DNA from 4 places in the Citrobacter sp. Cm046 genome. Region 2 is predicted to be linked to each of the others. Evidence: predicted binding sites of a transcription regulator. Region 2 holds the regulator's gene; each other region holds the start of a gene.

Region 1 (3,144 bases), on a different contig from region 2:
CGTGTTCTTTACTGTATTTCAGTTCTGCTGGTACGTTGCTCATCAATCAATCTCCAAAAAGGATGAATCACGCGACGGCTTTGCCGTTACGCACAAAAATAGGTTTAGTCACTTTTACCGGCATTTCACGGTTGCGGATCTGCACTATCGCTGTCTCGCCGATACCTGCTGGAACGCGCGCCAGCGCGATGCTGTAGCCCAGAGTTGGAGAGAATGTACCGCTGGTGATAACTCCTTCCTGCAGGTTGCCCTGAGCATCAGTGAAACGCACTGGCAGTTCATTACGCAGTACACCTTTCTCCGTCATCACCAGGCCAACCAACTGTTCATGGCCTTTTTCACGTTGCATTTCCAGCGCTTCGCGGCCAATAAAGTCACGGTCAGCAGGCTCCCACGCAATAGTCCAGCCCATGTTGGCCGCCAGCGGAGAAACACTCTCATCCATTTCCTGGCTGTACAGGTTCATACCCGCTTCCAGGCGCAGCGTATCACGTGCCCCCAGCCCGCAAGGCTTAACACCGGCTTCCACCAGCGCGCGCCAGAAATCCGCCGCTTTTTCATTCGGCATGGCAATTTCATATCCCGCTTCGCCGGTATAACCAGTGGTCGCGATAAACAAGTCACCAGTCTGCACACCGAAGAAAGGCTTCATGCCCTCTACCGCATGACGTTGTTCTTCATTAAACAGCGTGGCTACTTTTGCCTGCGCATTTGGCCCTTGCACCGCAATCATCGACAGGTCGTCACGAACGGTAATGTCGATGGCATAAGGTTCAGCGTGTTGGGTAATCCAGGAGAGGTCTTTTTCGCGGGTGGCGGAGTTTACAACGAGGCGGAAGAAGTCTTCAGTGAAGTAGTAGACGATCAGGTCATCTATCACGCCACCCGAAGCGTTAAGCATACCGGAATAAAGGGCTTTGCCGGTTTTCGTCAATTTCGCGACGTCGTTTGCCAGTAGATAGCGCAAGAACTCCCGGGTGCGGCTTCCGCGCAGATCGACGATGGTCATATGCGAAACATCAAACATACCAGCATCGGTGCGGACAGCATGGTGCTCATCGAGCTGAGAACCATAATGCAGGGGCATCATCCAGCCATGGAAATCAACCATGCGCGCGCCACATAGCGTGTGTTGTTCGTACAAAGGAGTCTGTTGAGCCATCTTTTCCTCGTTGAATAAGCGGGGCTACCAACTCTTTCGTGGTGAAATCTTCGCCACGAAACCCAGCACCGCAGCCGCTCCGGGGGCTGCGACGCAAACGTTCTCTTTGCCTTGAACTTACCACCGAAATAGACGCTAAACCATAAGTCAAAATTAACCATCACATTAGCTTATGACTAAAAATGACAGGATCTGCATCAGAATAAAAAACCACATAAAGGCCATTAAATCAGCGCAATTGATATGAACATGTTGAAATAATCAGCATCAATCCATATTAAATATGGAAAAAATGTTAAAAATGGCGTTATGAGAAAATAGTAATATTAAAAAAACTAATGCGAAAAAAGGTGTGGAATTAGATTATTTCAAATGAGATAAGTGTCCCGGCGCGCAGGCCGGGAGAGGAAAGTGTGACGGGTCTCAAACTCTTAAAATTGTCCTTTCGGACGTTAACGTAGCCACTCAGGAAGGTCGTTTAATCCCATTGCCTGACGGAGGAGTTGTGGTTTTATGCCAGGGAGGGTATCCGCCAGTTTCAGACCAATATCACGCAGCAGTTTCTTCGCCGGGTTTTCTCCGGCAAACAGTTCGCGGAAACCTTGCATACCAGCAAGCATCAGCGCCGCGCTGTGCTTACGGCTACGCTCATAACGACGCAGGTAGAGATGCTGGCCAATGTCTTTCCCCTGGCGTTGCAGGCGCTTAAGCTCATCAATCAGCTCTGCGGCATCCATAAAGCCAAGATTAACCCCCTGACCCGCCAGCGGATGGATGGTATGCGCCGCATCGCCAACCAGTGCCAGACGATGGGCGGCAAACTGGCGAGCATAGCGCCCCGTCAACGGGAACGTCTGACGTTCGCTTTCGAGTTGGCATAACCCCAGACGATTATCAAAGGCAATGTTCAGCGCCTGGTTAAACTCTTCAACGCTTGCCTGCTGCATACGCTCAGCTTCCTGCGGCGAGAGTGACCAGACAATAGAGCACAGATGCGGGTCACTGAGCGGTAAAAATGCCAGAATTCCCTCACCATGGAATGCCTGGCGAGCAACAGCACCATGTGCTTCCTGCGTACGAATAGTCGCGACCAGCGCATGATGCCGGTAATCCCAGAAGGTCAGCGGGATATCTGCTTTATTACGCAGCCAGGAGTGAGCGCCGTCTGCACCAATCACCAGGCGTGCGGTCAGCATCGATCCGTCCTTCAGGGTCAGAAAAGCATCGTTCTCACCCCATGCCACCTGCTGCAGTTCTGCCGGGGCCATAAGCGTAATATCCGCCGACTGCTGTGCCTTTTGCCACAATGAGTAATGGACCACCGCATTTTCTACGATGTGTCCCAAATGGCTGTACCCCATGCTTTGGTCATCAAATTCGATGCGCCCAAAACTGTCTCGATCCCACACTTCCATACCGTGATAACAACAGGCACGGCGGGCGACGATGTCTGACCATACGCCAAGACGGGTAAGCAGTTTTTCGCTGGCAGCATTAATTGCCGACACACGAAGCTGAGGAGGAGCATCCGTCGCCAGAGGGTGTGGAACATGTTGTTCTAACACTGCAACGCGTAACCCGCTGCCCTGCAAACCGCAGGCAACCGCCAGTCCTACCATGCCGCCACCAACAATTGCTACATCAACACTTTGCACTGTTTGCTCCTGAAAACGGGACGATCAAATACCGTAGGCCAGATAAGGCCTACTGGTCTACAGGCCATCATTAACGCGCAACCCACCCCAGGGTCCGCTCTGCCAGCGCATCTCGCGCGGGGGTAAATAATTCCATCGCCATTAATCCGGCATTACGCCCAACGATCAACGGAGCCCAGCGATTGGCAAACAGATACACCAGGCTATTCGTCACGCCAATCGTCGCTTCACGGTCAGTCTGACGACGTCGCTGATAACGTGACAACACCGCATAATCGCCTACATCTTCGGCGGTGCTATGTGCCTGAGTCAGCGTTTCAGCAAGAC
Region 2 (3,144 bases):
AGGTTGCCGCAGGGACACCGCCAATATTGGCGATCGTTAGGCCCATAAACATGGTAGCAACCGCGCTGGCCTGCTTGTGTTTTGGCACCACGCTCGCCGCCACAACAGAACCAAGGCCAAAAAAAGCGCCGTGATTAAGACTGGTCAAAATACGTGAAAGCATGAGAGTGGTGTAATCCGGTGCAATTGCCGAAAGCACATTACCCAGTGTAAATATCGCCATCAGAAAAATAAGCGCATTACGGCGCGCACGATGAGAAAGCAACAATGTCATCAACGGAGCACCCACCATCACGCCAACCGCATATGCGCTGATTAACATTCCGGCAGCAGGAATCGAGACATCCACACCCCGGGCAATGACGGGTAATAATCCCATAGGAGAAAATTCGGTCGTGCCAATACCGAACGCACCAATCGCCAGTGCCAGTAACGGATAATTTATTTTCATACTTCGACTCCATAACGTCGAGCCGTGGCACGACACGTAATAAGAGCCAAAAGCATGACATTGATCGCAAAAATAATAAAGTTAACAAATTTGCAAAAGACTTTTGCAAATTCGCAAATAATAGAACGGGAAAAACGTGCTGAAGGGATGAGGGAGATTGCTCTCCCTCGGAGTAAATCAATGCAGTGCTGCGGTCAAACCACTTGCTACAATCAGGCCCAGAACAATAATGGTGGTGACTAACGAAAATTTCAGATCGGTGCTCATCAAGTTTTCTCCTTTTTATTCCCACACAAAAAGTGATATTGCGCATTTTTGCATACTTGAACGCAAAAATCTCTCACGATTTATATTGATAAATGCTTTTAACTCTTCCCCTTTTCGTTAAGATCAGACAAAATTCCACGCTTACTTGATTAGCGTACCGGCCATTGACCCCTTCCTGACGTTCCGTGTCGTTTTCCCGGCGTGCCGCAACTCTGACGTTGCGTTAAGGGTGTGTAAAGGCAAACGTTTACCTGGAGTATTCTCAGGAGCTTAGGATATGGTCTGGAGTGAGATGTAATGGCAACAATTAAAGATGTAGCGAAGCGAGCAAACGTTTCCACTACAACCGTATCACATGTAATTAACAAGACGCGCTTTGTCGCGGAAGAAACGCGTAATGCAGTCTGGGCAGCCATTAAAGAGTTGCACTACTCTCCCAGCGCAGTTGCGCGCAGCCTGAAGGTGAATCACACCAAGTCGATCGGCTTGTTGGCGACCAGCAGCGAAGCCGCCTATTTCGCGGAAATTATCGAAGCCGTTGAGAAAAATTGTTTCCAGAAAGGCTACACGCTGATTCTGGGTAACGCATGGAATAGCCTCGAAAAGCAGCAGGCATATCTCTCAATGATGGCGCAAAAGCGCGTCGATGGCTTACTGGTAATGTGTTCTGAGTATCCGGAATCACTGCTTTCCATGCTCGAAGAGTATCGCCATATTCCGATGGTCGTCATGGACTGGGGCGAAGCGAAAGCCGACTTTACCGACACGGTCATTGATAACGCTTTCGAAGGCGGTTATATGGCGGGTCGATATCTGGTAGAACGCGGCCACCGCGAGATTGGCGTGATCCCAGGCCCTATGGAGCGCAACACCGGCGCCGGACGCCTGGCAGGATTTATGAAAGCGATGGAAGAAGCGCTGATTAAAGTACCTGAAAACTGGATCGTACAGGGCGATTTTGAACCAGAATCCGGATATCGCGCCATGCAGCAAATCCTCTCCCAGTCGCATCGTCCGACTGCCGTCTTCTGCGGTGGCGATATCATGGCGATGGGTGCTCTTTGCGCCGCTGACGAGATGGGTTTGCGTGTACCGCAGGATGTGTCGTTGATCGGTTATGACAACGTGCGCAACGCCCGCTTCTTCACGCCAGCGTTGACCACGATTCACCAGCCGAAAGATTCGTTAGGTGAGACTGCCTTCAATATGCTGTTAGACCGTATCGTAAACAAGCGCGAAGAGTCGCAATCTATTGAGGTCCACCCTCGACTGGTGGAGCGTCGCTCCGTTGCCGACGGCCCATTCCGCGATTACCGTCGTTAAACCTGTTATACGGGAGCCTGTTCCGGCTCCCGTAGCCACTCTTTATTCAGCGTTTCGCTATCTCCCAGGTAGTCCAGCAACCAGAGCAGTGCTGGCGACGTATCATTTTGCTGCCAGGTCAGACAACATGCGGCATCAGGAAAAGGGTTTTCCAGCTGCAAAGCAACCCACTTACCGCTATCGATCCACGGTTTAGCAAAATGTGTTGGCACCATGCCCACACATAGCCCAGCCGATAAACAGGTAGCAGAGGATTCCCAGTCCGGTACCACGACACGTTTTTGGTTATCCAGCAGCCATGTGATTCGTTTCGGTAGCGTGCGCGAAGTATCTTCACGAACCAACGACGGCCAGTTGCGCAACGTGTCATCGCTTAATGGCCCGGGAATCGAAGCCAACGGGTGATGGCTCGCCACCACGCAACTCCAGCTCAGCATTCCCATATCACGAAACGTGTAACGTCCCCCCACCGGAATCGCCTGCGTTGCACCGATCGCCAGTTCGACGCGACCATCCGATAGCGCATCCCAGACACCGTTAAACACTTCCTGAAAAACCAGCAGTTCCACATCATCGAAGTGACGATAGAAATCCACAATCATCTGCCGGGTGCGTTCCGGTCGCACAATATTATCGACTGCAATCGCGAGCTGCCCTCGCCAGCCGTTGGCGATTTGCTGACATTGCTGGCGAGTGATCTGCATTTTTTTGATAACAGACCGACCTTCTTTTAAAAACCACGCCCCTGCGGGTGTTAGTTCCACATCCCGATGACGTCGCTCGAAAAGCGGAACTGCAAGCCACTCCTCCAGTTGACGAACGGTGTAGCTTACCGCCGAAGGTACACGGTGCAACTCCTGCGCAGCCGAACTAAAGCTGCCGTTACGCGCAACCGCATCAACGACTTCAAGTGAATATTCCGACCACATAGTCTGCCTACAAAAATTTTGAAATCAGTAAACAAATATTAGCGTTTCACAGCGAGAATTTCACTCACTACACTCTGCGACACTGTTTTACTGCTTAAAAAGAGAAATGATGATGCAACCTGGAAAAGGGTTTTTAGTCTGGCTGGCCGGTCTTAGCGTGCTCGGCTTTCTGGC
Region 3 (3,144 bases), on a different contig from region 2:
TCCAGCATATGTGCATATCCCATATTATATGCGGCAAGCGCAAACCAGATGCGCTCTCCTTCCGGTACGGTATCCGGCACTTTACTCATCATGTCCTGTAGATAACGCGCTCCACCGCTGATGCTCTGTTCAGCGTCGGTCCGGTCGGTCAGCCCCAGGCTTTGGGCGGTATTTTTGGTTAACATCATCAGGCCACGTACGCCGGTCGGGGAAGTAGCCTGCGCATCCCAATGGGATTCCTGATAGGAAATAGCCGCCAGCAGCCGCCAGTCTATCTCTTGTGCATATTTTTCAAACAATGGTTTGAGATCCGGCAGTACGCTATCTACAGCGCGTAAAAAAGTGCGGGTATCGACATAATCGAAATCATCGCCATGTCCGAGATACTTTTCTTCCAGTCGCGCCAGTGAACCGTCTTCATTAATGGTGTTAAAGAAATCCAGCAGGGCAGCGGAGAGTGTGTTGTCGTCATCCAGAGGACTAAACCAGGTTACTGGCTGTTCGTCTGAAACATCCAGCGCCACGGCAAGCTCCGGGTGCACGCGTTGGTACAGGCTGATAGCGACTGAATCGGCAATGGTATAGTCGAGCTTACCGGAGATGACATCATCAAGCAGTTCTGTCGTTCCTTTTTTGTCATCGATCTTCCAGCTCAGTTCGGGAAATTTTTTCGCTTTCAGCTGCTGCAAATCATTCACCACGACATGTCCGGGGGCGATAGTCAGCTGATTTTCATTCACGCTGGCAAGGGTGCGAGGGCGATATTTTCCGACCCGATACACCAGTTGCTGCGAAACCGAATAGTAAGTCGGACCCGGCTGGTAGTTTTTAACGCGTTCGCTGTTATAGACCAGGCCTGCGGCTAACAGATCGGCATCGCCGTTATCCAGGTCGTCAAAAAGTTGGCTGATATTCTGACGTACAGTGACTTTTAACTTCACCCCTAAATAGCTGGCGAACTGTTGGGTCAGCTCATAATCCAGACCAAAGGTTTTCCCGTTAAGGGTGGAGTGCGTTAAAGGCGAGTCGATTGTACTGACGCGCAATTCTCCCCGAGCTTGAATCGCGGCGATACGATTGTCGGCTTTACCGAACCAGGGGATAGATGGCCAGAGGGCCGCTGCCAGCAGCAGCGTCAATATGCCGATGAACAGATAATTAATCTTTAATTTTTTCAATTAGTTAATTCTCTGAATCGTGCGTAATCTTAGCCTGCTGTGATATTGATTAAGAAGTGAAGTAGTCATTAATGAGCGGCATTTTGCTTAAACTTGCGCCAGTTGGCAACTTATTCAGAAAACTGACCGCATTTGATGATAAGAGAAAGTCGTGATTTTATTTCGACGCAAACGGTTTCGTCTCCGCGGTAGATTCTTTATAATGACGCCCGTTTCCCCCCTTGCGCACACTTATAAGCGCCTCAGGCGCTTCGAAGACGAGAGACTTATGATGGAAATTCTGCGTGGTTCGCCTGCACTGTCTGCATTCCGTATTAACAAACTGCTGGCGCGTTTTCAGGCGGCCAATCTTCAGGTCCACAATATTTACGCCGAGTATGTCCATTTTGCTGACCTGAATGCCCCGTTAAACGAGGATGAGCATGCGCAACTTGCACGCCTGTTGAAGTATGGTCCTGTTCTTCGCAGCCATGTCCCTGAGGGCAAACTGCTGCTGGTAACGCCTCGCCCTGGCACCATCTCCCCCTGGTCTTCTAAAGCGACTGATATTGCCCACAACTGCGGCCTGCAGCAGATTAGCCGTCTGGAACGTGGCGTCGCCTATTATGTTGAAGCCTCTACGCTGACTGCTGAAGAGTGGCAGGACGTTGCTGCCGTACTGCATGATCGCATGATGGAAACGGTATTCTCTTCGCTGGACGAAGCAGAAAAACTGTTTGTGCATCACCAGCCGGCACCGGTTTCTAGTGTCGATCTGCTGGGTCAAGGCCGCCAGGCGCTAATTGACGCTAACCTGCGCCTGGGTCTGGCGCTGGCGGACGACGAAATTGATTATCTGCAGGATGCGTTTACCAAACTGGGACGCAATCCGAACGACATCGAATTGTATATGTTTGCGCAGGCCAACTCTGAGCACTGCCGTCATAAAATTTTTAACGCCGACTGGGTTATCGACGGAAAACAACAGCCGAAGTCGCTGTTCAAGATGATTAAAAACACCTTCGAAACCACACCGGATCACGTGCTGTCTGCTTATAAAGACAACGCGGCGGTGATGGAAGGTTCTGAAGTGGGCCGCTACTTTGCCGACCATCAAACGGGTCGCTATGACTTCCATCAGGAGCCGGCACATATCCTGATGAAAGTAGAAACTCACAACCACCCGACGGCGATCTCGCCATGGCCGGGCGCGGCGACCGGTTCCGGTGGCGAAATTCGTGATGAAGGCGCAACCGGACGCGGCGCAAAGCCGAAAGCGGGCCTGGTTGGTTTTTCCGTCTCCAACCTGCGAATTCCTGGCTTTGAACAGCCGTGGGAAGAAGATTTCGGTAAACCAGAACGTATTGTTACCGCGCTGGATATCATGACCGATGGTCCTCTGGGGGGCGCGGCGTTTAACAATGAATTTGGTCGTCCGGCGCTGACCGGTTACTTCCGTACCTACGAAGAAAAAGTTAACAGCCACAACGGCGAAGAGCTGCGCGGTTACCACAAGCCAATCATGCTGGCCGGTGGGATCGGTAATATCCGCGCCGATCACGTACAGAAAGGTGAGATCGTCGTGGGTGCGAAACTGATCGTCCTCGGAGGCCCGGCAATGAACATCGGTCTTGGCGGCGGTGCGGCCTCTTCGATGGCTTCCGGCCAGTCCGACGCCGATCTCGATTTTGCTTCCGTGCAACGTGACAATCCGGAAATGGAACGTCGTTGCCAGGAGGTTATTGACCGTTGCTGGCAGATGGGCGATGCCAACCCGATTCTGTTTATCCACGATGTGGGGGCAGGCGGACTGTCTAATGCTATGCCTGAGCTGGTCAGCGACGGCGGGCGCGGTGGTAAGTTTGAACTGCGTGATATCCTCAGCGATGAGCCGGGCATGAGCCCGCTGGAAATCTGGTGTAACGAATCTCAGGAACGTTACGTGCTGGCGGTTGCCGCTGACCAGTTAGCGTTGTTTGACGAGCTG
Region 4 (3,144 bases), on a different contig from region 2:
CGGTTTATCGCAAAGATGACCATTTACCAGCACGCGCTGATCGAGGATCCATTCTTTTATGCGTGAACGCGAATAATCAGGGAACAATTCGGCCAAAGCCTGATCTAAGCGTTGACCGAGCTGATTTTCGGAGACTGTTGCGGTGAGTTCTACTCGTTGTGCCATAAACTGCTTCTTCGTTTAACGTTGGGTTTTACGGCTTTGCCGTTTAATATAGTGTGCTATTGTAGCTGGTCTTAACCGGGAGCAGGAACAGAGAATCTCCCGTAAAACATTTTGAGGAAAGTCAAAACGTCATGACGCGCATGAAATATCTGGTGGCAGCAGCCACGTTGAGCCTGTTTTTGGCGGGTTGCTCTGGTTCAAAGGAAGAGGTGCCCGATAATCCGCCAAATGAAATCTACGCGACTGCTCAGCAAAAGCTGCAGGACGGTAACTGGAAACAGGCAATAACGCAATTGGAAGCGTTGGATAACCGTTATCCATTTGGACCGTATTCTCAGCAGGTGCAATTAGATCTCATCTACGCCTACTACAAAAACGCCGATCTGCCACTTGCTCAGGCTGCTATCGATCGTTTTATCCGCCTGAACCCGACACATCCTAACATTGATTACGTCATGTACATGCGTGGCCTGACCAATATGGCGTTGGATGATAGCGCACTGCAAGGATTCTTTGGTGTCGATCGCAGCGATCGCGATCCTCAGCATGCCCGAGCTGCGTTTAATGACTTTTCCAAACTGGTACGCGGTTATCCGAATAGCCAGTACACGACGGATGCCACCAAACGACTGGTCTTCCTGAAAGATCGCCTGGCGAAGTATGAGTACTCCGTTGCTGAATACTACACTGCACGTGGCGCATGGGTTGCAGTTGTGAACCGAGTGGAAGGAATGCTGCGCGATTTCCCGGATACACAGGCAACACGTGATGCTCTACCGTTGATGGAAAACGCCTATCGCCAGATGCAGATGAATGCACAGGCCGAAAAAGTGGCGAAAATTATTGCCGCCAACAGCAGCAACACCTGATTTATCTGTAAATGCAAAACGGCAGCCTTTGGGCTGCCGTTTTTTTATCCGTTGACGCTGTAACTGAAGCGGTTTAGCTGCAACGCATCCAGTCAAATATGGCCTGCTTTCAGGTATTCCTCAAGTAATAAATCACCTGTTCCTGCGGTGCCTCACAAAAAGGTTTTCTTGACAAAAAGCGACAAAAAAATGTGATTTAAATCACACATTTTGACATTAGGAACGGTATGCTGGAATCACCAAGACGGGAAAGACAAGAGGTAAAATTTATGACAATGAACATTACCAGTAAACAAATGGAAATTACTCCGGCAATTCGCCAGCATGTCGCAGACCGTCTCGCCAAATTAGATAAATGGCAAACTCATCTGATTAATCCACATATCGTCCTGTCCAAGGAGCCACAGGGTTTCATTGCTGATGCCACCATCAATACACCGAACGGACATCTGGTCGCCAGCGCAAAACACGAAGATATGTACACCGCAATTAACGATTTGATCAACAAGCTGGAACGGCAGCTCAATAAAGTGCAGCACAAAGGCGAAGCCCGTCGTGCAACAACTTCAGTAAAAGACGCCAACTTCGTCGAAGCAGAAGAAGAGTAGTCCCTTACATTGAGTGTATCGCCAACGCGCCTTCGGGCGCGTTTTTTGTTGACAGGGTGAAAACAGTACAGGTACTTTACTGTCGTAGCCAAAGGAAAATTACATGAAACTTGTCCCGTTCTTCTTCGCATTCTTTTTTACCTTCCCCTGAATGGGAGGCGTTTCGTCGTGTGATAAAGAATGCGAAGACGAACAATAAGGCCTCCCACAACGGGGGGCCTTTTTTATTGATAACAAGAAAGGCAACACTATGACATCGGAAAACCCGTTACTGGCGCTGCGAGAGAAGATAAGCACGCTGGATGAAAAATTACTGGCTTTGCTGGCTGAGCGACGTGGACTGGCCGTAGAAGTCGGCAAAGCTAAGCTGCTTTCTCATCGTCCGGTACGCGATATTGACCGCGAACGTGATCTGTTAGACCGGTTGATTCAGCTTGGTAAAACACATCACCTCGACGCACACTACATCACCCGACTATTCCAGCTCATCATCGAAGACTCCGTACTCACCCAACAGGCGCTCCTTCAGCAGCATCTGAACAAGATCAACCCACACTCAGCACGGGTCGCTTTTCTGGGGCCAAAAGGCTCTTATTCTCACCTTGCAGCACGTCAGTATGCTGCACGCCACTTTGAGCAGTTTATTGAGAGCGGCTGCGCAAAATTTTCCGATATTTTCAACCAGGTAGAAACCGGGCAAGCCGACTACGCTGTGGTACCGATTGAAAACACCAGTTCCGGTGCGATCAACGATGTCTACGACCTCCTGCAACATACCAGCCTTTCTATCGTGGGGGAGATGACGATAACTATCGACCACTGTGTGCTGGTTTCCGGTACTGCGGATCTAAATAGCATTGAAACCGTGTACAGCCACCCGCAACCGTTCCAGCAGTGCAGCAAGTTTCTCAACCGATATCCACACTGGAAGATCGAGTATACAGAAAGCACCTCTGCAGCAATGGAAAAGGTCGCGCAGGCCAACTCACCACACGTAGCGGCTCTTGGAAGCGAGGCCGGTGGCGTACTGCATGGTCTGCAGGTCCTCGCACATATTGAAGCCAATCAGTCGCAAAATATTACCCGTTTTGTCGTGCTGGCACGCAAGGCAATAAATGTTTCCGACCAGGTTCCGGCGAAAACCACGCTGCTAATGGCGACGGGTCAGCAGGCTGGTGCGCTGGTTGAAGCGCTCCTGGTGCTGCGTAACCATAATCTGATAATGACTAAACTGGAATCACGCCCGATTCACGGCAATCCGTGGGAAGAGATGTTTTATCTCGATATACAGGCCAATCTGGAATCACCAGAGATGCAAAAAGCATTGAAGGAGCTGGGGGAAATTACCCGTTCGATGAAAGTACTTGGCTGTTATCCAAGTGAGAATGTAGTGCCAGTCAATCCGAGCTAAAGTGTGACAATGCCGGATAGCGCTACGCTAATCCGGCCTACGATTCATACGATTTTGTAGGCCGGATAAGACGCGTAAGCGTTGCCATCCG

Evidence for each region. The regulator PurR, encoded in region 2, represses purine synthesis genes. The targets are predictions, from matches to a motif close to CANGCAAACGTTTGCNTG.
Region 1: a site for PurR is predicted at 1,253-1,270, ahead of gcvT (glycine cleavage system aminomethyltransferase GcvT). Genes of this name have one in related genera too.
Region 3: a site for PurR is predicted at 1,343-1,360, ahead of purL (phosphoribosylformylglycinamidine synthase). Genes of this name have one in related genera too.
Region 4: a site for PurR is predicted at 1,188-1,205, ahead of raiA (ribosome-associated translation inhibitor RaiA). Genes of this name have one in related genera too.

The regions. Positions count from the first base shown of each region.
Region 1 covers NZ_JAOWGP010000040.1:81,202-84,345, forward strand. The annotation lists gene gcvH (glycine cleavage system protein GcvH) at 1-43, opposite strand, end outside; gene gcvT (glycine cleavage system aminomethyltransferase GcvT) at 68-1,162, opposite strand; gene ubiI (FAD-dependent 2-octaprenylphenol hydroxylase) at 1,615-2,817, opposite strand; gene ubiH (2-octaprenyl-6-methoxyphenyl hydroxylase) at 2,888-3,144, opposite strand, start outside.
Region 2 covers NZ_JAOWGP010000037.1:10,150-13,293, forward strand. The annotation lists gene OGX98_RS08790 (MFS transporter) at 1-451, opposite strand, end outside; gene cydH (cytochrome bd-I accessory subunit CydH) at 629-718, opposite strand; gene purR (HTH-type transcriptional repressor PurR) at 1,016-2,041, shown strand; gene punR (DNA-binding transcriptional activator PunR) at 2,047-2,970, opposite strand; gene punC (purine nucleoside transporter PunC) at 3,083-3,144, shown strand, end outside.
Region 3 covers NZ_JAOWGP010000035.1:30,518-33,661, forward strand. The annotation lists gene mltF (membrane-bound lytic murein transglycosylase MltF) at 1-1,178, opposite strand, end outside; gene purL (phosphoribosylformylglycinamidine synthase) at 1,447-3,144, shown strand, end outside.
Region 4 covers NZ_JAOWGP010000041.1:178,850-181,993, reverse strand. The annotation lists gene rluD (23S rRNA pseudouridine(1911/1915/1917) synthase RluD) at 1-165, opposite strand, end outside; gene bamD (outer membrane protein assembly factor BamD) at 297-1,034, shown strand; gene raiA (ribosome-associated translation inhibitor RaiA) at 1,304-1,642, shown strand; Phe leader region at 1,745-1,870, shown strand; gene pheL (pheA operon leader peptide PheL) at 1,746-1,793, shown strand; gene pheA (bifunctional chorismate mutase/prephenate dehydratase) at 1,893-3,053, shown strand.